One region of the Pseudoneobacillus rhizolycopersici genome, then DNA from elsewhere that is predicted to be linked to it. Evidence: a T-box and tRNA genes for the amino acid it is inferred to sense, from the RefSeq annotation. Region 1 holds a T-box; the other holds one or more tRNA genes.
What was found. A T-box is a leader RNA that pairs with one kind of tRNA and senses whether it is charged. The one in region 1 lies ahead of metG (methionine--tRNA ligase), so its partner is inferred to be a tRNA-Met.
Positions count from the first base shown of each region.

Region 1 (12,000 bases):
AAGTTAGCAATAATGAAAACGCAAGTACCAAGCGTTTCCTTGCATCCTTCTAGGTCCATATTGACTTGTTTCCAAGGCTGCCTCTCATCAAAATACTTATTGGCTCCTCGGACAACTTCAAAAATCTTTTCTAACGCCAGTTTTAATGAGCCGTTCTCAATCAAGGTACCCACTTCTCCATAAAGGCTCTCTACTCTTTTTTCAAAAACCGAATCAACTGCAAAACCATCCATTTTCCGACCAAAAGATTTTTCAATAAATTTAAAGCTTCGATTCACTAGATTTCCATACCCACCAAGGAGTTCACTATTATGGCTAAAAATAAACTCGCGCCAAGAGAAATCGGAGTCACTCTTTTCCGGAGCATTAATGGTTAAAAAATAGCGAATCGAATCCGGATTATAGTGTTTCCAAAATTCAGGAACCCAAACAGCCCAGTTTCGACTTGTTGAAATTTTCTTTTTCTCAAGTGTCAAGTACTCATTTGAAATAATATGCTTCGGAAGGCCTGGATTACCGATTCCTTTTAGAATTGCCGGCCATATAATGGTATGAAATGGAATATTGTCCTTTCCATGGACATAATACGTTTTTGTATCCGATAACCAAAAAGTGGAATCATCTTTCCCTGTTTCTTTACTCCACAGCTTACTAGCGGAGAAATAACCTGAAACGGCCTCAATCCACACATAAATCTTCTTATCCTCGTATCCCGCAACCGGTACACTCACACCAAGTGGCAAATCTCTTGAAACTGCCCGGTCATGTAAACCCTCTTGGAGATACCGTTCGGTTAGTCCAATCGCATTTTGACGCCATCCCCCTTCCTCTCTAACCTTCGTTACATATTCCTCCAAATCCTTTTGGAATGAACTCAAAGAGAAATAGAAATGCTCAGTTCCTTTAATAACCGGTTCATTCCCACAAAGCTTGCACTTTTTATCTAGCAAATCCAACGGATCTAAAATAGCTGAACAATAATCGCATTGGTCACCACGTGCTGCTTCTCCACAATTTGGACAGGTTCCCTCAACGTAACGATCCGGAAGGAATTGCTGATCCACTTCACAATAAGCCTGCTCCATTTCCTTTTTATAGAGTAATTTTTCCCCGAGCAGCTTTAAAAAAATCTGTTGAACGATTTTATGATGGTGCTCGCCATCTGTTCTTGAATAACAATCATATGAAAATCCCAGTCTTGAGAAACAGTCAGCAAACTCCTCATGAAAACGGTCAGCAATTTCAACCGCAGTAACTCCCTCCTGTTTCGCCCTGATAGCGATTGGTGTCCCATTACAATCGCTTCCCGAAACGTATAAAACCTCTTCGCCTATTAACCGAAAATAGCGTGCCAATATATCCCCTGGCAGCAGACTCGCAATATGCCCAAGATGTAATGAGCCATTTGCATAAGGCCATGCTCCTCCAATAAATACACTCATTCCAATTCCTCCCCTTTTAAAAATAAAAAAACCCCGTCCTTTTCTATATATAAATAGAAAAGGACAGGGTATATTCCCGTGTTACCACCTTTTTTCACCAATAGTTCACACTATTAGCCTCAGCAAGTACGAAAGTTTACACATTTCTAAACTCTGATACTGTGGTTTTTATAACGAGTACCAACACTCGCCGCAGCCTACTTGATTTTATTAAATCGTTCAGTACGGAACTCAGAGGCCATTTTTCAAACGAATATTTTAGCTTCTTTTCAGCTACCGAAGCTCTCTGTCTTAAAATAAGGTCGTTTTACTTTTTCTCTTCACTGTTTTTAACTATTTAAAATTATTGGTATTATATCCAATAACTTGGATTTTGGGAATACTTTTTAATGATTAAAATCTTCTCCGCCGTTATAATGCTCATTTAGATAGGAATTTTCTTCCGTTGCAAAGTTTACGGAAAGAAGACTGGTTTCTGGGTCAAGTCCATATAGCCCCTTTTCCAACCGACTGATTTCCTCACCACTTTGAAACATAGGTTCTCTATCTTTATCATTTCGTCTCATATTCATTACCCCTTCAAAGAAACTATTCCTATATACCTATTGTGAGCATGTCTCTGACTTTTATAACAGCTTTTTAATATCTAATATCGTTTGAAGATGCATGCCTTCATGGAATATGGTTCGAATCAATACTTGTTCGATCGTAAACATCCCCATTTCCGTTGGGGCAAATTCTTCTTCCAGTCTATGGCCATACATTTCCTTTATGCGCCTTGGTTGATCTCTCAACAATTCCTTTAATTCCTCGAAGCTTGGAGTTTCATTTGAGAAGTTTGCCGGTGAACTACCATAACCAAACCATGCTTGGTACTGTTCTGGAACGGCTGCCTTTTCCTTTGTAACCGCTTGAATCCATAAATACTGATCTAGGTAAATATGTCCTAAATTCCAACGGATATTATTCTTAAACCCGGATGGTACCACCTCTGCCTGTTCAGTAGTAACGCTATCCACCACACCCAAGATATAACTGCGATAACTCTCTAACTGATTAAATAACACCTCATGCCTTTTTCCCACTAGTCAATCCCCCTTTTCATAACTATAATTTACCAAACACATCCGAATTTCCTCCTAAACAAACAAAAAAACTTTAGCGCTTTAAAGAATGTGGGGACTGTCCCCACATCCTTTAAAGCGCTAAAGTGTATTGACATTTTACTATTGGTGGTGGTATCATTTTCATTTGGATTGATGCTGTTATTTGGTTTGTTGAAGTTTTCCAGTAAAGTGGTTAGATGGAAAATTTGGTACAAATATCTTATAGGAAAGTATTTAAATCTATGTCATAATAGTGTGCTAGAAGGTAGGTGCAATATATGAATAACTTTTTATCACGAGGTCAAGGTATTTTTCATAAATATATTGGCTTTTTCTTTGTTGCGGTATTCTTCCTTTGGATGAAAACATATTTCGTTCAATTAACTCAATTTAATCTGGGAATTGAAAACGGTCTGCAGCAATTTCTATTATTTTTAAATCCGTTAGGATCGTCATTGTTATTTTTAGGGTTGGCGTTCTTCTTTAAAGGCCGTAAAAAATATACTTGGCTATTAATCAGTTACTTTCTCATGTCGTTTCTTTTATATGCTAACATTTTATATTACCGGTTCTTTAATGATTTTATAACGTTGCCAACCTTAACCCAAACACAGAATTTTGGTGACGTTAGTGGCAGTGTGGTTTCTCTATTAAAACCATATGATATTTTATTCTTTCTCGATTTCTTTATTTTACTCGGATTAATTGTTTTCCGAGTAGTAAAAAAAGAAGTTGCGGATATGAATCGTTTCAAAGTTGCGGCTTTATTTTCATTTGCCCTTGCGATCTCAAGTGTGAATTTAGCATTAGCCGAGACCGACCGTCCACAATTATTAACAAGAGGCTTTGACCGAAATTATATTGTAAAATATTTAGGGATGTACAACTATACCATTTATGATGCAGTCCAAAGTACAAAAGCTTCTGCACAACGTGTATTAGCAGACAGCAATGACATTACAGAAGTTATCAACTTTACAAAATCCAACTATGCTGAGCCAAATCCAGCTTACTTTGGAAAAGGTAAAGGCATGAATGTAATTTATTTACACTTAGAATCTATGCAGAACTTTTTAATTAACTATAAGTTGCACGGCGAGGAAGTTACTCCTTTCCTTAATTCCTTAGTGAACGAAAAGAATACCATGTATTTCGACAATTTTTTCCATCAAACAGCCCAAGGGAAAACCGCTGATGCGGAATTCATGTTAGAAAACTCGTTGTTTGGATTACCACAAGGTTCAGCTTTTACAACAAAAGGCTTGAACACATATCAAGCAGCTCCGGCAATTCTTGGACAACACGGTTATTCATCTGCTGTGTTCCACGGCAACTCCGGAACGTTCTGGAATCGTAACGAAATTTATAAATCATTTGGCTATATAAATTTCTTTGACGCCAATTACTATGAAATGAAACCTGAGGACCTTGCTGAATACGGCTTAATGGATAAGCCATTTTTCCAAGAATCGATTCCAATGTTAGAATCGTTACCTCAACCGTTCTATACTAAATTTATTACTGTTTCGAACCATTTCCCTTATCCGATTAAGGAAGAATTAGCGACCATTGCTCCTCATACAACAGGAGATAAATCAGTCGACTCATACTTCCAGACAGCTCGCTATGCGGATGAGGCATTGAAACAATTTTTCGAATACCTGAAGGAATCAGGACTTTATGATAACTCCATCATCATTATGTACGGGGACCATTATGGAATTTCCGAAAATCATAAAAAAGCGATGGAACAGGTTATCGGCAAGGAAATTACACCATTTGAAAACACAGGCTTACAGCGCGTTCCATTCTTTATCCGTGTACCGGGTGTAGAAGGTGGCATCAACCATGAATATGGTGGTCAAGTGGATATTCTACCAACCCTTCTTCATTTATTAGGAATCAATACGAAAGAATATGTTCAATTTGGAACTGACCTTTTATCAGAACAACATGATGATCTTGTACCATTCCGTAATGGAAATTTCGTAAGCTCTACGATTACTTCTATAGACGACAAGTTCTACGACTCGACTACCGGCTTAGAATTAGCCGAGGACAAATTAGAAGAAGCACAAAAGTTTCAAAAGAGCGTCGAACAAAAATTATTGCTTTCTGACAAAGTCGTAAATGGTGACTTATTGCGTTTTTATACACCGGACGGTTTTACTCCGATTGATCGAAGCAAATATCACTATTTTGAATCAGCCATTACTGAACAATAATAAAAAACTGCCACAAGTTTTCTCTTGTGGCAGTTTTTTATTATTCATTCGTTATTAAAAAATCATTAACAACCTTAATATATTCTTCTGGCTGCTCGCGATATGGAGAATGAGCACTTTCCTCAAAAACATGCAGTTTCGAACCTTTTACTAAGTTACTAAAATAAGCGGTCGATTCCGGTGTCGCTTCATCATATCTCCCACAAAGAAACAGGGAAGGTGTACGAATTTCATGTAAACGCGGCGTACAATCAAATTCCTTTAGATTGCCAGTCACACAAAATTCTGATGGCCCCCACATTGTATTGTAAACTTCTAAATTTCCAAGCTCGGATGTTTTCGCTCTTTCCTCTGGAGCAACTTCAATTCGGCAAATAAATCGTTTCGAAAATTCCTTCATCGCCGCTTTATATTCCTCTGTATCGGTTGTACCTTCCTCTTCACTACGGGAAATTACCTCTTGCACTTCCTCTGGCAATTGTTTTAATAAACGTTTAGCATCTTCTGCCCATAGAGGAGCACTTAAACAAGGGCTTGAAAAAATCGCACTTTTCACGCCAGTAGGTTTCGTTAACAGGTAAGAGGCAAGTAATGTCGTACCCCAAGAATGCCCCAGAATATGAACCTCTTTCAATTCTAATTCTTCGCGAACCTGTCCTAACTCCACAACATATCGGTCCAAATTCCACAAAGTTGTGTCTGTTGGACCTTTTGAATACCCAGCTCCAAGCTGGTCATAATAAATGACCGTTCTTTCCTTCGCCAGCTTATCTAAACGATGCAATGGTAAGGAAGAGAACCCTGGTCCGCCATGCAACACTAACAATGGGGCACCCTTCTCTTTTTCGGCAGTTACCTTCCGAAACCATACTTTTCCGCCGGTGACCCGGGCAAATCCTTCTTCCACTTTCATTTCTTCCTCTCCCCTCCAAGTCGGTTATCCCTAGTTTATCCTCCTGTTTCAAATTTGTATAGGTACATTACTTTCGATAAGTTCGCTAATAATAACAACAATATCTCAAAGAGAAAGGGTCATTTTACATGTTAAAAAGGTTGCTATACTTATCTCTCTTAACTATTTTACTATGTAGCTGTCAAAATAATCGAAACGATATGGAAGAAACCGACTACAAAAAGATAAACAATACTGAACAAAACGGGGGTTATCTAAGGTTAGCAAACGAGCCTCCATCTCTTAATAATCCACCTACATCAGATGTTTTTCCGCTATTTATGACTGATTTTAAAGAAAGATGGAACGCTATTTCTGATGAGCAAACTGGGGATAACTATATAGAAGAATTTACAGCTAAGGATAATCCCTTGCATTTCGTCACGCTGTTGAAGAAAAATCTTGAATTGGAAATACATACGTTGGATGAAAATCAAATTACGGAGATTATCATTAACGGTACAGGACAGAATAGCAGCGATTTTCTTAAAATGTTAACCAGTTGGTGGCAGGTTTTTTTAATCACCAATCCAGGAACTGATTTTCACGAAATTGATGCAATTTTTTCAGAAATAGGGGTTGGTCCTAATTCACAATTAGAAGAATTAACCGACCGGACCTTTTCGTATGGGGGCCTTTTATATGAAGTAAATACCACAGAAAACTGGATTACCTTTAAAGCTCGCTATCCGGTTTCCCAAGGAGGCGAATAAATTGAAAAAATTCATCCTTAGCCTCTTTCTATTCGGATTGATTCTTTTCCCGTCATCCTATTCAGAAATAGATGCAAATTCAGGACTATTTAATATGTCCTATATTTATTTTGGAAGCCCAAGCACCTATGTAGGTCAGGTGAATAAAACAAAAGGAAGCTTACACGTTGTCTCCCCCAATTATTTCGATGTAAATGACAAGGGAGAATTAGAAGTTACCTGGAAATTGCAAACATCCTTTATCAATGAAATGCATCGACGTGGCGTAAAGGTTGTCCCCTTCTTAGCCAACCATTGGCATCGGACAGCCGGAATCAACGGATTACTAAATCGTGAAAAACTTGCCCGTGACATCGCTGATGCCATTGAACAATATAATCTGGATGGAGTTAATGTCGACATTGAAGGGGTAGGAGCAGATTATCGAAATGACCATAATGAGTTTATCCGACTTCTTAGGGAAAAGATTCCTAAAGCCAAGGAAGTTTCGGTATCTGTTGCGGCGAATCCAAATAACTATAAAACTGGCTGGCACGGCTTTTACGATTATAAAACCTTATCCAATTATGCCGATTATTTAATGATTATGGCCTATGACGAAAGCTGGGAGGCCCCAGATAGCCCGATTGGTCCCGTTGCCAGTTTGTCATTTTCAGAACGGTCGATTCAGTATGCAATCAATCAAGGTGTTCCCAAAAATAAAATTGTCTATGGCATGCCTTTTTATGGGCGGTTATGGAAATTAGACGGACCTACAACGGAAGGGCATCAAGTAACTGGACGAGGACTTTCTAGTACACGGGTTAATCCACTTGTCAGCAAGTTCAATGGAACGTATTATTTTGAGGAAAAATCTCAAACTCCATATGCAACATTCACCATTCCGAAAAATCAATACGAATTTGTCGGCACATTAAAACTCACCGAAGGAAACTATGTGATTTGGTATGAAAATGAACGTTCATTAAAAGCAAAGCTCCGTCTACCGACCAAATACCAAATTAAAGGGACAGGATCTTGGGCGCTATATCATGAAACCGAGGATACATGGGATTACTACACCCGCTGGCTAAATCAAAGATTTTTCACCGATGTCCCTAATGGATTTTGGGCGGAAAATGAGATTATGCATGTCTCCACAAAAGGCTGGATGAACGGACGAACGAACACCTCTTTTGCTCCAGGGTCTTCGCTCACAAGAGCACAGGCTGCTCAAATTTTAGTAAGATCCCTTGGATACGAAGACGTAACGCCTTCTAATTACCAATTCTCGGATACAGTAAAGCATAATGCTCGGAGGGAAATTGAAGTGGCCAGAGAGCTTGGCATGGTTAGAGGGGTTAGTCCAACTCGCTTCGACCCAAATGCTCCAGTCACAAGGGCACAATTGGCATCGATGCTTAATAATATTTTCAAATATGCAGCCCCTTCAGATGAGATAAGCCCATTTACCGATGTCACACCCAATAATAGCCATTACAATAATATCTTAGCCATTAGCCAACAAGGTTTTCTTACAGGCTATAAGGAAGGGACATTTCGTCCGGGAGCAAACTCAACCCGCGCTCAAATGGCGGCATTGATGACAAGAATGTCTGATAATTTTGAAGTAATGAAGCGTCAGTGAGGAAAATCTCGAGAAATGAAAAATTAGCAAGAGACACACCGACATAAGGTGTGTCTCTACTTATTAGCTTAATTGGACAGCAGCTTTTTCAAGTTGAAAATTCGCCTTTATCACGCCAATTTTATCATTGCGTGCATTAAGTACGGGTGCATGAACGTATTCATCTAACTTTGTAAACAACTCTTCATCACCAATTCCTAACTGTCTTAACACTTCCATAGCCACAACACTAGTTGCACGGGGACTACCATCTTCTACTTTGATCGCAATACCAATACCTGTTTCAAGGTCGCCAATACATTGAACTGCCTCAGCCCCTGCTTTAGCTACTAAGCGACCATTATACACTCTCATTAAATCAGTATCAAAACGATTGGTTCCCCCAACCATTTCTGGATGCTTGATCATTGCATCGCGAATCGTTTTCAATACTTCTGCCCTATTTCGATTCGAAAAAACTTCAGGCTTAGCTAACCGTGCAAAGCCAAGTGCCGTGTTTCGTAGGGGCAATTGATGAACGGGAACCCCGCAACCATCCACACTGATTTCGATTTGCTCTTTTGGAAAACTGCAGACATCCTCGATGACCTCCAGGATTCGCTGCTGTAAAGGGTGATGGATATCCCGATAGCTGGAAACATCTTCGTTCATATGAACGGCAGATGCCAACATCCCCGAATGTTTGCCAGAGCAATTACTAAATACAGGTGTAAGCTCCTTCCCTTCGCGAATCAGTTGTTTATAACTCTCCATATCCCTCGGTATGTGGGTTCCGCATTGAAGGTGGTCTTCTTCAAGTCCAACACGGTTTAAAATATCTAACACAGTGCTCCGGTGGTATGTCTCCCCGCTATGTGAAGCACAACTTAAAGAGATTTCAGCGGCTGAATAATGAAAAGCATCTGCTGCCCCTGTCTCTAGAAGTTGAACAGCTTGGAATGGTTTCATTGAAGAACGTGGAAATGTTAAACGGTCCGGGTTACCATATGAATACAATAGGTTCCCTTCCGCATCGACGACAGCAATATGGACTTCATGTGTACTTTCTAAATACTCGCCTCGATAAACTAATATAGGTTTACTCATAAAATTTTCTCCCTTCACATTTTACCTTAATACTAATCATTTATTATTTCGACTCTCGATGTAATTTTTCCTCTTTCATTTTTTGTGGGATATATTGGGGAATTTAGGTTTAATAGGGGAATGAAAATATTTAGAATACCGAAATACATGGAGTGTATGATATACTAGTTGATGTATTCAGAAATTTTTAAAAATATAGGGGGATCTTTTGATGACAAAGGTTATGTATCCCGAAGTATGGGATTTGGAGGTCATATTCCCAGGCGGGAGTGAATCTCCACAGCTTCGTGAGCACTTAGATCAATTAGTACCAATACTTTCAAGCTTTGAACAAAATGTGCAGAACTTTCAAGTACCACAATCCATTGCTGATGCTGTTCAGATTGCTGCAATCCTAGAAGAAATTACAAATATAAGAAACCATATTGGACAAGCCCGTTCCTTTATCGGCTGCTTGTTAGCACAAAATACAACTGACAAAAAGGCGTCTTTGCTGCAGGGTGAGGTTACAACACATCAAGCCCGCTTTAATACCTCTATGCAAAAAGTACAAAAAACCTTAACCAAAACGGATGATAATGTTTGGAGCGGACTATTAGAAACCGAATCTCTCCAACCGTTTCAGTTTGTCTTAAATGAATGGCGTGACCAATCCAGACAAAAGCTTTCCGAAGAAGAGGAAGCGATTATTACCGCCCTAACCTCCGACGGGTACGAGGCATGGGGAAATTTATACAATTCTGTTGTTGGGGATATGAAAGTAAAAGTCCAATTAGACGGAGAAGAAAAACTTTTATCGGTTGGACAAGCTAATAATTTAAAAGCGAATCAAGACGAAACCATCAGGAAACAAGCCTACGATGCCTTGGATTCCGCCTGGAAAGAAAAAGAAGATCTTTTCGCTAAAATTCTTAATCACCTTGCCGGATTCCGGCTACAAGTGTATAAAAAACGCGGATGGGATCATGTCCTAAAAGAGCCCCTTCAATATAACCGAATGAAGCAAGAAACTCTAGATGCTATGTGGGGCGCTATCTCCAAACATAAGCAACCATTTGTTCAATACTTAAATCAAAAAGCTCAATTACTTGGTAAAGAGAAATTGTCCTATCAAGATATGCTAGCGCCTATCTCTAAGAGTACACAAAAAATTTCCTTCCAGGAATCAGCCGAATTTATCTTAAAACATTTTGGTCAATTCGGATCCGAGCTGAAAAACTTCTCTCAGAAAGCCTTTGAAGATGGCTGGATTGAAGCCGAGGACCGTCCAAACAAACGCGTCGGTGGATTCTGTACTGGACTTCCAATATCGGAACAATCAAGAATTTTTATGACCTATAGTGGTACGATTGGCAATATGGCTACCTTAGCCCATGAATTAGGCCATGCCTTCCATTCTTATGCTATGCGTCCCGTTCATGGTCTAAATCGTCAATATGCGATGAATGTCGCAGAAACGGCTTCCACCTTTGCCGAAATGATTGTCTTTGATGCTGCAGTGAAAGAAGTTAAATCCAATGAGGAGAAAATTTACCTTCTCGAAGAAAAAATTAAGCGCAGTATCACTTTCTTTATGGGAATTCATTTCCGTTTCCTTTTTGAAACAAGATTTTATGAAGAACGTAAAAAGGGAATGGTGTCCGCAGTTAGACTAAATGAATTAATGGTACAGGCTCAAGAGGAAGCTTATGCGGGGGCTTTAGAGGAGTATGATCCAAGAACTTGGGCATCGACGTTACATTTTTATATTACTTATGTACCATTCTATAACTTCCCTTATACATTCGGCTATTTATTCTCACTCAGCATCTATGCGAAAGCCATAGAATCAGGTGAAGGATTCGAGGAAAAATACATGGCTTTACTGCGTGATACAGCCTCTATGACCGCTGAAGATTTAGCCATGAAGCATCTGGGTGAAGATATTACGAAAGAATCTTTCTGGGAAAAGGGCGTTGCCTTATCCGTAAAAGATGTTGAAGAATTTATTCGCCTAACAAGAGAATAGAACTACACTATGACTCCATTTTTTTCATGGAGTCTTTTTTTATTAAAAATAGCGTTCTGTCGAATATTGTAAACAAGTATTGCTCATATTATTTCATTAAGGGGGGATTCTATGAGTTTCGACTATTTGGTCATTTTGGCATTATGGGTTATTTGCCCTTTCATACTATTAATAACTGTCCCTCGCTATCGAATTCGAGAATTTATCGCCGTTTTTTTCATTTTTCAAACCTTAACCTGGCTTTTTAGTATTACTTTAACAGCCTTTGATCTACTTTCATTTCCAATCCGTTTATTCCCTAATGCGACAAAGATTGGCTTTACAATGGAATATTTGGTTTATCCTACTGCAGCGGTGTTATTTTACAAATGGTTCCCTGAAAGAGCCACATCACTCAGAAGAGCTTGGCATTACTTTTTTTCTGTTTCCGGGTTTATTCTAATTATGTTTCTACTCGGGAAATACACAAATTTATTATCTAAAGTAAGTGTAAACGCACTTATTCGAAGTTACTTTAATTTTACAGTTGAACTTTGGCTCTGCAAACTATATGTCCAGTGGCTGTTGAAAAAAACAACTTTACAAAAAGTCGGGTGATCGATGATGATATCAAATCTTACCATGCTTTATTCCGTTTGGGGGATAACCCTCATTTCAGTCGTTTATTTACCTAAAAAACGTTTGAGAGAGGCGAGTATTATTTTTTTATTTCAGCAATTTTTTACCTGGTTTTTAGGTTTAATAACGGTCGAATTAGGCTTACTAGAATATCCTTATCGTGAATTAGCTTCTGTCAATAAAACAAGCTTCACCTTTGAATTCTTTGTCTATCCTGTTATAT
Region 1 covers NZ_JBTOOE010000003.1:125,821-137,820, reverse strand. The annotation lists gene metG (methionine--tRNA ligase) at 1-1,442, opposite strand, end outside; T-box leader at 1,499-1,775, opposite strand; gene ACX9YW_RS05060 (hypothetical protein) at 1,829-2,008, opposite strand; gene ACX9YW_RS05055 (DinB family protein) at 2,069-2,527, opposite strand; gene ltaS (lipoteichoic acid synthase) at 2,827-4,773, shown strand; gene ACX9YW_RS05045 (proline iminopeptidase-family hydrolase) at 4,814-5,686, opposite strand; gene ACX9YW_RS05040 (hypothetical protein) at 5,815-6,438, shown strand; gene ACX9YW_RS05035 (glycosyl hydrolase family 18 protein) at 6,440-8,065, shown strand; gene ACX9YW_RS05030 (asparaginase) at 8,129-9,151, opposite strand; gene ACX9YW_RS05025 (M3 family oligoendopeptidase) at 9,363-11,159, shown strand; gene ACX9YW_RS05020 (CBO0543 family protein) at 11,271-11,756, shown strand; gene ACX9YW_RS05015 (CBO0543 family protein) at 11,760-12,000, shown strand, end outside.

Region 2 (12,000 bases), on a different contig from region 1:
GTCAACTACTCCAATAACATTAACCGTAATATCCTGCTCTTTTGCTAAAGCTGCCATTGCGATTGGATCTTCACCTGCGTTTGAACAACCATCCGTTATTAATAAAATTTGCCTAATTCTCCCTGGATTCATTTACAAAACTCCCCTCCACGCTAATTTAGTATCCATTTTCGACTATATAGAGGGGATTTATACATAAATGAGTGTACTTCTGGTTAAAATATTAGGCTCGCTTGCGAAGCTTCGGGACAGGAATTGTTGCCCACTTCGGAGTATTATGTTGAATTTTTGCTACTACCACTGTCATATCATCTTCTATAGAACCTGCCCGCGAACGGATCACCTCTTCCATAATTAAGTCTGCAATTTCTTGTGGTTTATTCGTTTGGATTTCTGTAATTTTTCGTTTCATCCAAATATCAAAATTTTCGACATGCTTAGGTCCTTCAAAAACTCCATCGCTCATCATAATCAATAAATCTCCTGCTTTTAGCTGCTCACTGACAACATCGACATCGAATTCCTGAAGTATCCCCATTGGGAGATTGCTTGCTTGGATTTTACTAACCTTTCCACCCCTTTTAATAAAACTAGGCGTTGATCCAATTTTTAAAAACTTTGCTTGGGCTGTCTGCATATCTATCATCGCTAAATCAAGTGTTGAAAAAATCTCGTCTGTTGTTCGTAAGGACAGAACCGAATTGACCGATTTAATAGCAACCTTTTCTTCAATTCCAGATTGTAAAATCTTTTGTAATAACTCTAACGTTTCCTGACTCTCATAGTGCGCCCTCTCACCATTTCCCATCCCGTCACTTATGGCAATCGCAAATTTACCTGAACCAAGCTCAATCATCGAATAGCTGTCACCTGAGACTAGACCACCGTCCTTTGCAGCATGAGCAACAGCGGTGTCAACGCAATAGGCTTTCGCCGAACGGAATGTGACATGACAAAATCCATTTGGATAGGTTGCACAGTCTTCTGATTTCACTACAATTGTTTCCCCTAAAATATCTGATAACATCGGGGCAATGACCTTTTCACATTCGCCATGACCACCGCAATATGGAATGGTCATATCAATATCAACGTTTCCTTGTTCTAGGCTGTATATTTCTACTTGTTCTATTTGAACACCAAACTCTTGGATTGCCTCCAAAATTTGTTCTTCCTGTTTATGATGGTTTTCCCTTTCCCGCTGAATTTCTTTGGCGAAGTCACCCATGACTTCAGAAACTCCTAATAACTGTTCAGCAACAAGGCGCCTACTTTCCTGCACTTGTCTTTTTAGTTTTTGGTTAGCCTGGTAAAACGTTAGTTCCTGCTGCATCGCATCGATGACTCGTTTTGAACGAGTGCAATGCTTATCCCATTCTCTCAAAAGCCTACCTGATACCACCCCATTATTTTCATCCATTTCAAGCATAATTTCACTCATTTGGTCATAGGTTGTATTAAAGTTCTTTGTCCAACATTGCTCCTTTTTAAAGCAGGTCTGACAGGTTTTTTCCGTTACATTACTTAAGAAATAATCTAATTCCCGTTCTGAATCGAAATCTTCCGCCTTGCCATCTATATTTGTAAAGCTATTGGACAAAGCTTCAAATACAGAGGAAAACTTAGCAACTCGTTGCGCAGTAACATCACGCATTTTTCGCATATATTGCTGCTGTTCAGCAGTGTGCTCAGTTGTCCCAGGGATATATTTTGCTATCCTGGATGTCAATTGTTGTGGGGTCAGTAAAAAAAGTGAAATGGCAATAGCAGACTCTAAGAGGCTATTAACGATTGTTCCTGCACCCTCACCATACATTCCCATCAATAGAGTAGCGATAAATAACCCTATCGAAACACCAATTTTTTTACCATCCTTTAGAAGTCCACCAAGAACACCTGTAAAGGCTAGTAAACTCATATGATAGAAACTAGAAATATTGGCTAAACTAAATATTAGTCCTGTAACGACACCCACAGTTGAACCAATAGTTGCCCCAGCGACAAAAGAGAAAATAAGTACTAGATATCTTGATAAAATATGTTCAACTGATAGATCATAAAATTCCCAACCAATTGTCCCAGTCATCACGGAGGCCAATAATATGATCAAACAAACAATTTCTTCTGTTTTTAAGGCTTGCTTACGTTTCGTAAAGGTTAATAATGGAATACTTTGTAAAAAGATGAGTGTTAAAATAAAACCAAGGCTCGCTTCAACTCCAGCCATTAACCCATCATAAATCGTTACTTGATTGGTAAAAATGAAAGCCCCTAATAGCTTTGCAGTTAATAAAACAAAAAAGGTGAAAAATGGTATAGCCTTTAATTCATTTTTGATAAACTTCCTAATGGACCTATGAATGAAAAGGAATAACACGACAGTAAAAAAGGTGTACCCCGCTTGGACGATTGATAAGGTTACAGCTCCGCTAATTAAGCCGATGAGAGCAATTGGTGCTTTATCCCTTCTAATAAAGTAGACAGCGGCAAAAAAAGGCAAACTAAATGGTGTTAGTTTCGCTAAAATTAAAGCCCGCCCTAATAGGAAGCCAATGAAAAGAAGTAGGAAACCTTTCTTGATTAGCAGGTTCTCTAGCTTTAATTGAAACTTTTTTAACCCTTTTGATAGCCCCATTTGAGAACGAATAAGACTGACTTCACCAATCGGTTCGATTAAATTCCTTTCTACTTTTTCCATGCTGACTCCACTCCCCATTTTATAATTCTTAAAAACATTATAAGAGTCAGAATTTTAAAAGTTTGTCAAAATAGCGGACAAGCTCCTCATTTTCGTTCGACTGTTTTCCCGACGAGGAAACAAATTCCATTCCGTTTTCCAAATTTTAATGACGAATTTTGTTTATATTAAAATCTTATTGACAATTGAGGTTGTCGAATGTAATATATTTCTTGTGTCTAAATTACGGCGGTGTAGCTCAGCTGGCTAGAGCGTACGGTTCATACCCGTAAGGTCGGGGGTTCGATCCCCTCCGCCGCTATATAGAAAAGCTAAAAGCGCCTCGATCAGCCCCGACAAGCATAAGACAAGGGTTGAAAGAAGGCGCTTTTTGCCTTCATTCAGCCATTGGCTTATGACCTCGAGGGGCTAGGCGCTGGAGCTGGACAGATAAAAGAAAGGAATCGCCCTTGGCGATTCCTTTCTTTTTTTATATAAACTAAACAAAAAACAGGTCTATGATAGACCTGTTGAAAACTGCCTAAATATATAGTTAAGAAGCAGCAAGTTAACCGCGTCTGGCTCCTCTTCCGCCACGTTTTGATTCAGTATGGCGTTTAAGGGAAGACAGGCGATCTTCACTATCTTTTAGGAAACGAGCCATTTTCGATTCGAAATTCTCTCGTTGTCCGCCACCTTGGCCGCGATCATTTGATCTACCGCCTTGACGAGGACGACCGCCGCCACCATGGCCACCTCCATATGAAGGTCTGTCTGGTCTGTCTGGTCTATCCGGTCTTACTGGTCGTTCTGGTTGTGGTTTATCTACCGCTTTTTTAATGGATAAACCAATCTTCCCATCCTTTTCAACATTAATTACCTTGACTTCAACCATGTCGCCAACCTTTAAATGGTCGTTAATATCCTTCACATAGTTGTCAGCAACTTCACTAATGTGAACTAAACCCGTTGAACCTTCCGGCAGCTCCACAAACGCTCCGAAATTCGTAATCCCTGTTACCTTACCTTGTAACTTGCTGCCTACTTCAATTGACATAAAAAGAAACTTCCTCCTTAAAGATATAAAAAAATCATATTACTACATATTATACAGAATGTAAAAAATAAGTGTCAATAAGTCAACTATTGGGAAGACTTTTCTTCTTCAGTTTCCGGAAGATTAAAGATAATTTCATTATCTTCTGATAAAAAGTACTCTTTTCTAGCTAATTTAGCAATGTATTCATCGTCATTAAGTTTAATAATTTCCTCTTCTAAAATCTGTTGCTGTTTTTCTAGGTTGGCTAACCTTTTTTCCAGCTGTTCTTTTTTAGCCGTACGTTCTTCTAGGGCAGATGCCTGTGTTAAATAAGTTGAAACCATATAAAATGAGACAAGCCCAACGACAAGAAAAAATGCTATTAATCTACGATAAAGAAGCTTGCGTCTTCTCGCAGAGAATTTTTCCATACTCTCTTGTTGTTCTGCATATTTAGTTGGTAGTTTGGTAATATTGCGTGATCTCTCTGCGCTCAAATCTTCTTTACCTCCTTACTCTTTTGGCTTTTTAAAACGATTTATCCATCTATGGAAATAATTCTTGATTCGTAAAAAAATTCCTGCCCATCTATTATATAACTTCTCGACGATTTTTTTAACCTTTTTCGGCATAAGTTTCCAAAATAGGAGAAAAGTCCATATAATCAATTTCCATAAGATACCTAGAACCCATTTGATGATACGAAAAATAAGTCGAATGAGCGCTAAAAATCCCTTATACAGTGCAAATAATAGCGAAATTAAAAGGCTAATAATCAACACAATTGGTTTCCACAAGAGGAAAATAAAAGTTTTTTTCATAAACAAGTATATGGAAATGCAGGTTTGAATCATCAGCTCTAGTAATTTTAAATATAGACGTTTCAATAAGCTTTGGTAGAAAGCGAAACCACATAATAAGGCCAGAAAAATATAAAACCTTATTTCCCCTTTGTTTACTAGAAATAAGGTATAAAAGATGAGGAGTCCTTGGACTAGCCAAAATAAAAAATCATTGATAAAAACAATCCAGCGTTTTCGTTTCGGACGATTAAGAAAGCGTTGATAAGTATCTAAGGAGATACCAAAAAGTATCCCCATACCTACCATTGATAGCATTGTGTAAAACTGAGTGGTGAGTGTCATTTGAATAACTTGCTAAAGAAGCCCTTAGCCTTCTCCCCATGATGTTCATCCAAATAAACAAGGTCAAAAATCTTCCCTTTAATGGAGACGATTCCTTTGTCGACATCCAAGTTTTTCATTTGTAGATTTTGTCCCTTAATCGCTAAAAAACCCATCACTGTTTCTAACAAAAATTCCTCATTATCAAAGCTTTCTACCTGTTTCACCCCAGTGATATCAAGGAGACGTCTTCCTCTCATGATCACATCGTGCTCTTTTTCAGTTACTTTCGGGCTATTACTGTCATAGTATTGGTTCATATTTATCCCTCACATTCCTCACAAAGTAAAACTTTGTACAAGTCTATGAGGATGAGCCCAAATATAGAACAAGCTGTTATGATTCGAGTTGAATTCTCTCTTCTTTGATAATCGTGTACATGTCAGCGGCTTCTTCTTTTTTACTTGTTTCTTGAATCTGATCAATTCTAACAACGACGACCTTGTTACCAAACTGAACGGTTAGCTCATCGTTAACCTTTACAGTGGAGCTAGCTTTTGCCTCTTTACCGTTAATCAAAATTCGACCTTGGTCGGAAACCTCTTTCGCTAACGTTCTTCTTTTGATTAATCTGGATACTTTTAAAAATTTATCTAATCGCATCATTTTTCCCCTTCCCTTTATAAACCTTGCCGTTTCGCTTCATCCCAAAACTGGTCTAATTCGACTAAAGTAAAAGCTGAAAAATCTTTACCGCTCTTTTTTACTTTTTCCTCAATAAATTCAAATCGACGTTTAAATTTCTCGTTTGTTGTAAAAAGAGCCTCTTCAGGTTGAATTTTTAAAAATCGGCCGACATTGACCAGGGCAAAAAGAATATCACCATATTCCTTCATTAACAATTCTTCATCTCGTTCATCTTTTTTCATTTCTGCCTGTAATTCGGCCATTTCTTCATGAACCTTTTCAATCGCCGGTGCAATATCATCCCAATCAAAGCCTACCTTGGCTGCTTTTTTCTGAAGTTCATATGCCCTCACTAAATTTGGAAGTTCATATCCGACACCTGCTAATAGCGATTCTGTTCGTTCACCTTTTTCCTTACTTTTTATATCCTCCCAGAGTGTTACCACTTCGTCGGCATTTTCTGCCACTTCCGTTCCGAAAACGTGTGGATGTCTGCGGACCATTTTATTTGCTAATGTTTCAATAATATCGTCAATCGAGAAATACCCTTCATCTTCGCCAATTTGGGCATGCAGCAGTACCTGCAGCAATACATCGCCTAATTCTTCAATAATCAGGTCGTCGTCATCACGATTAATCGCATCGACCACTTCAAAGGTTTCTTCAATTAAATATTTTTTTAATGATTCATGGGTTTGTTTTTTATCCCAAGGACAGCCGTTCGGCCCTCTTAGAGCAGCAATAATCTCTCTGAGCTTAAAAAACTGCTTTCTTAATACGATTTCTTCTTTTACAGGGGGCACGTACAAAGAAGTTAAATTGTTTAAGGCTACTTTATGATCTAGCTCATATAGCGGGACAACCTTTAAGCTTTCACCTGTACTACCCGCTGCGGTGATAATCGTAATTGGATACTCCGCTGGAAGTAGCTCCATTAAGATAAGCTTTACATCTGAGGCCACAAAGCGATCATAAACTTGAGAAATAATCATGTGCTGGGTAATTTGCAGTTGCTCTCTCTTCAGGAATGTCCCATCTAGTAATTGGAATCCTTCAACTGGGTCAATTTTTAATGCTTGAAACAATGCATCAATAAAGCTATGCCCACCAACGATTTCAACTTGAACTTCTCCAGTTTCCTGGCGTTCCAATAATAGCTGTACCGTTCTTTCGGCAACAAGTGGGTGTCCGGGTACTGCATAAATAATCGAATGATTCTGAGCTTCGGTTATGAGCCTCTGGCAAATCTCCTGATAAACCGCTTCAAATTGGTCGAAAGCTTCATAAACATCATCAAAGGAAGTGTAAACCAGTCCTTCCTTTTCAAGTTCCTTGATGACCGGATGTTCTTTTGTTCTAAAAAATAGTCGTTCTTCACCTTGTAGCTTGCGATAAACACCTAAAGGTAGTTGATTAAGATCCCCGGCACCTAAACCGATAATTTCTATTTTATTTTTATTCATTTTTTCGACTCCTTTTTTGTCTCAAAAAGCAAGTAAAGAAGCTTACTTCCAAAAGGCAATAGTGCTAAATCAACTGCCTTAATAAGATTCATACGTAAAACAACGATGAAAAAGGTTAACCCACCTACCGCCACTCCACAAAGGGCTTGAATAGCAGCAAGTAGTCGTTCAGAGTCTACCCATTTGAAAATTGGGGTAGTTATAACTAAGCTAGCTTTAACGAGTAGAAACATCGTAGTAACGGCTAGCAATAATCTGATTAGAAACTTACCAGTTAATAAGGATGTCCCTATCGTTTTTTTCAATTTCCAAAATAGTAATAATAGACCGATTGCGATGCTGAAGACCGATGCGGTAGCCGCTCCTGCTGAATCCAACTTTGGAATGAGTAAAAGGTTTAAGCCATACTTTATGAAAAAGATGATAACAATAACCGCTGCAGGATAGTACATCACACCTAAGCCCTGCAAGATGGCGATAACCGTTATCGCCATACTACTTAACAGGATGATCAGCGTTAATATTGCTAACACCGATGATCCTACCTCATTTTCATAAAGCATGATATTAGTCGGCTTGACGATGGCCATTAAACCGACCGTAGCCGCCATACTAATCATTAAGCCAATTTGCAAAGCAAGTTGGATCTTTTCATTTAATTGAGTAGTGTCAGCTTTTATTCTCACACTCGAAATAACTGGGACAAGGGAAAGGGACATCGAAGTGGCAACAATACTTCCAAGCTGAATTAATGGTTGACCACGATCATAAATACCCTTTAACGTTTTGGCAGTCTCTGCGGCTATCCCCGAGTTTATTAATAAAGATAGCATATTTAATGAGTCTGCTAATTGAATAAATATTAATAGCATTCCGCTGATACAAACGGCAAATCCCTGAAACAGTAATAGCTTCCAGGCTTCTTTCATATCTGCTAAAACTGGCCTCTGCCAAACTCTAAATATGGGTATATTTCTTTTCTCTTGCAAGAAAAAGAGCATTAAGATGAAGACGGCAACTATACCACCAGAAATCGAACCGAAGGCTGCACCACTTCCCACTAAATAAAGCGATAAATCATTTTTCATAAACAATACCGCAACTACTAATATCGTTACAACCCGTACGAGTTGTTCACCGACTTGTGAAGTGGCCGTTGGAACCATATATCCAATCCCTTGAAAATATCCACGAAAAACAGAGATGATGGGAAAAATAAGAAATACAAGGGAAATGACCTTTAAAAGAATAGCGAGATTTGGATCCTTCATCTGCTTAGCAAGGAATCCAGCTCCAAAATACAAACTTAAAAATGAGAACATTCCTAGTACTGCTAAAATAAAAAAAGAATGAGCAAGAAAGCGCTCAGCTTTGTCGGTTCGACCCTCTTCCTGTAATTCCGTAAAATGTTTAGAAATGATGACAGGAAATCCATAGGTGGATAAAACCAACGCCAAGCCATAAAAAGGATAAACCTGCTGATATATGTAAAAGCCAATATCTCCAACCATATTCTGAAATGGAATCCGATAAATGGCACTTAACAGTTTTGTTAGAAGGGCACCAATGGTTAAAATAAACGCCCCTTTAAACCAGTCTTTTGAACGCTGATTGGGCTTCACAAGCCCAACTCCTTCCAATTTGGATTATCGAAAGTAATTATAGCATATTGGCCAGACTAAAAAATACAAAAGAAAAAAAGGTAGCCTTGAGCGCTACCCCTTTCCTATTGATTTAGTTTTCCATTTGTCTTGCTAGGAAGCCGGCTGCTGTTTCGACTGCCTTTTTCTCAACTTCACCTAATGTGCCTTCCTTAGCGAAAATTAACACAGCCCCAATTGGGTCACCGTTTGCAATGATTGGTCCAACTGTATAAGATGAAACATTTTCTTCGCTACCTTCAATAATCGCGATATCACCTGGTGTAGTTACTAGCACAGCATTACGTTCTTCCATCTTCTTTTCAATGAGTTCACTAATGTTTTTATTCAAGTAATCTTTTTTAGAGCTTCCTGCAACCGCAATATAGGCATCACGGTCACAAATTAAGACAGGGTTTCCTAAACTGTCATACAAAGCTTCTGCGTATTCCTTAGCGAAATCACTTAACTCACTGATCGGGGAATATTTTTTAAGGATAACTTCCCCATCACGATCAACAAAGATTTCTAATGGGTCTCCCTCACGAATTCGCAGCGTTCTGCGGATCTCCTTTGGTATTACAACACGACCCAAATCATCAATTCGACGAACTATTCCAGTTGCTTTCATTCAACGTTGCCTCTCTTTCATCTGATGATTGATTTTGGAAACGGCTTCAAAAACTTTGTCCGAGGCTAAGTTACAGCCTTTTCTACTTGAAATCATCTCCAAGTTTGAACTTAGTATCTTTCATATGGAAAGTTCTATTCACATACAAAGATTTTTTCTTATTTGGTTGTTTTTACCAAAACAATCAATCGGCGTTTGAAAGAATTGATAGAATACAATTACCCTTTATATTCCAACTTAAACATAAAATGAAAACAAATTATTTTAAATCGCATTTTTTTGTTGATTTTCTTCTTTCTTCGATATGGCCATCACTTTTATCATTTCAAAAGTAATAGCAAGCCATTTTTGCGCTTTTAACCCTTTCGTCTGAACGGTCATTTTAAATTTCTTCCCTTCCATTCCTAAACCGACAACTTTCGGGAAGTCATTACTTTTCTTAAAAATACTTTCACCATTGATTTGTGTGGTACCTCGCTCTGAAGTTAAAATGGTAATCTCATCCTTCACCTGCTTAATCATTTCGATTCCAGCGATGTTGGCATACACCTTCATTTCAGCAATTTGGAATAAGTAAGCAACCTCATCGGGATATTCACCAAACCGGTCAAGCATTTCCTCTTGTAGTTCTTCGATATCCTCAATGGAGCCAATCCCTCTAAAACGTTTATACATTTCAATTTTTTGGTGGCCATCAGCTATATAAGAGTCTGGAATATACGCATCAACTTCAAGATCAATTTCTACGCTAACTCGTTCCATCAAGTCAGGACTGCCTTTCCGGTCTTCAATCGCTTCTTTTAACATTTGCGAATACAAATCAAATCCTACGGAATCAATAAAACCATGCTGTTCAGCTCCAAGCAGATTTCCCGCTCCACGAATCGATAAGTCGCGCATCGCAATTTTGAATCCAGAACCAAGTTCAGTAAATTCTTTGATGGCCTGTAGACGTTTTTCAGCTATTTCGGTTAATACTTTATCCTTACGATAGGTAAAATAAGCATAGGCGACACGATTTGAGCGGCCTACCCGTCCCCGTAATTGGTATAGCTGAGATAGACCCATCCGGTCCGCATCAAAGACAATTAACGTATTGACATTCGGAATATCAACACCTGTTTCAATGATTGTCGTTGACACAAGAACATCAAAATCTCCTGCTAAAAATGATAGCATAACCGATTCAAGTTCATTCTCTGACATTTGACCATGAGCGCAAGCAACTCTAGCATCGGGAACGAGCAAAGAGATTTCCTCCGCTTTCCGATTAATATCCTCAACTCGATTATAAAGAAAATACACTTGTCCATCCCTTGCCAGCTCCCGTTCAATTGCCTCGCGAACAAGTCCACCGTTATATTCCATTACATAGGTTTGCACTGGGAAACGATTTTCAGGTGGGGTCTCAATGACAGATAAATCCCTTACACCCAACATCGACATATGCAGCGTACGAGGAATTGGTGTTGCAGTTAACGTAAGAACATCGATATTCGTTTTTAACTGTTTAATTTTTTCCTTATGAGTCACACCGAAACGTTGCTCTTCATCAATGACAAGTAAACCAAGGTCACGATAAATGATATCCTTTGAAAGCAAGCGATGGGTGCCAACCACAACATCAATCGTACCCTCTTTCAGCCCTTTTATGGTATCTGTTTGTTGTTTCTTGGAACGGAAACGACTTAATAAACCAATATTAATCGGATAATCCTGAAATCTTTCTCTCATCGTTTCAAAATGCTGCTGGGCTAGGATTGTTGTTGGAACTAGGAAGGCAACCTGTTTCCCATCGGCAATCGCCTTAAAAACAGCCCGAATCGCTACCTCTGTTTTCCCATAACCAACATCTCCACATAATAAGCGGTCCATTGGTCGCTCTTTTTCCATATCCTTTTTAATTTCGTGAATGGAGCGAAGTTGATCCTCTGTCTCCTCATAGGGAAAATTCATTTCAAACTCTCTTTGCATATCACCATCTGGGGAAAATGCATAGCCTTTTGCCGCTTCTCTTTCGGCATATAATTTAATTAAATCATCCGCAATATTTTGAACAGAAGCATGAACCTTCTTCTTTACCCGTTTCCAATCACTTCCACCCAACTTATATATTTTCGGTTCTTTACCTTCGGAAGCGACATATTTTTGCACTAAATCAATTTGCTCGACTGGGACATACAGTTTGTCCGAGCCTTGATAACGGATATGTAAGTAATCCTTATGAATTCCATTAATCACCAATGTTTCAATTCCTAAGTACTTACCGATTCCATGATTAACATGTACGACATGGTCGCCGACCTTTAACTCAGAATAATTTTTTATCCGTTCTGCATTTGACAATTTTTGTCTTCGCTGTGGTTTCTTTGTCTTTTTATTAAATAGCTCTTGCTCTGTAATGACTGCAACCTTTTGCAAAGGCAGCTCAAAACCAGTTTGCAGGCCGCCATAAGAAATTTGCACGGATCCAGGTCGAATCTTCTCATCACGACTTATGGTTGTAGCGTTAATATCATAATCTTCTAATACCCGTTGAAGCTTATTAACCCGTTCTTCATCAGAGCCAATCAGTAATACCGAAAACTTTCCCTTTCTCCAACGGTCAAGTTCTGTTTTTAACACATTCATTTGCCCATGAAAGCTCTGCATTTGTTTACAGGATACATTGAGAATATTTTGCGGATTTGTATTCGGCACATGTCTTAAAAATAACGATAAATACACGATCGGATGGAT
Region 2 covers NZ_JBTOOE010000028.1:24,303-36,302, reverse strand. The annotation lists gene ACX9YW_RS20335 (vWA domain-containing protein) at 1-132, opposite strand, end outside; gene spoIIE (stage II sporulation protein E) at 224-2,698, opposite strand; tRNA gene ACX9YW_RS20325 (tRNA-Met) at 2,926-2,999, shown strand; gene ACX9YW_RS20320 (S1 domain-containing RNA-binding protein) at 3,246-3,734, opposite strand; gene ACX9YW_RS20315 (FtsB family cell division protein) at 3,821-4,213, opposite strand; gene yabQ (spore cortex biosynthesis protein YabQ) at 4,229-4,861, opposite strand; gene yabP (sporulation protein YabP) at 4,858-5,160, opposite strand; gene ACX9YW_RS20300 (RNA-binding S4 domain-containing protein) at 5,237-5,503, opposite strand; gene yabN (bifunctional methyltransferase/pyrophosphohydrolase YabN) at 5,521-6,990, opposite strand; gene ACX9YW_RS20290 (putative polysaccharide biosynthesis protein) at 6,987-8,612, opposite strand; gene spoVT (stage V sporulation protein T) at 8,725-9,261, opposite strand; gene mfd (transcription-repair coupling factor) at 9,526-12,000, opposite strand, start outside.
Region 2: it has a tRNA-Met gene. The T-box ahead of metG (methionine--tRNA ligase) is inferred to sense a tRNA for this amino acid. The anticodon was not compared.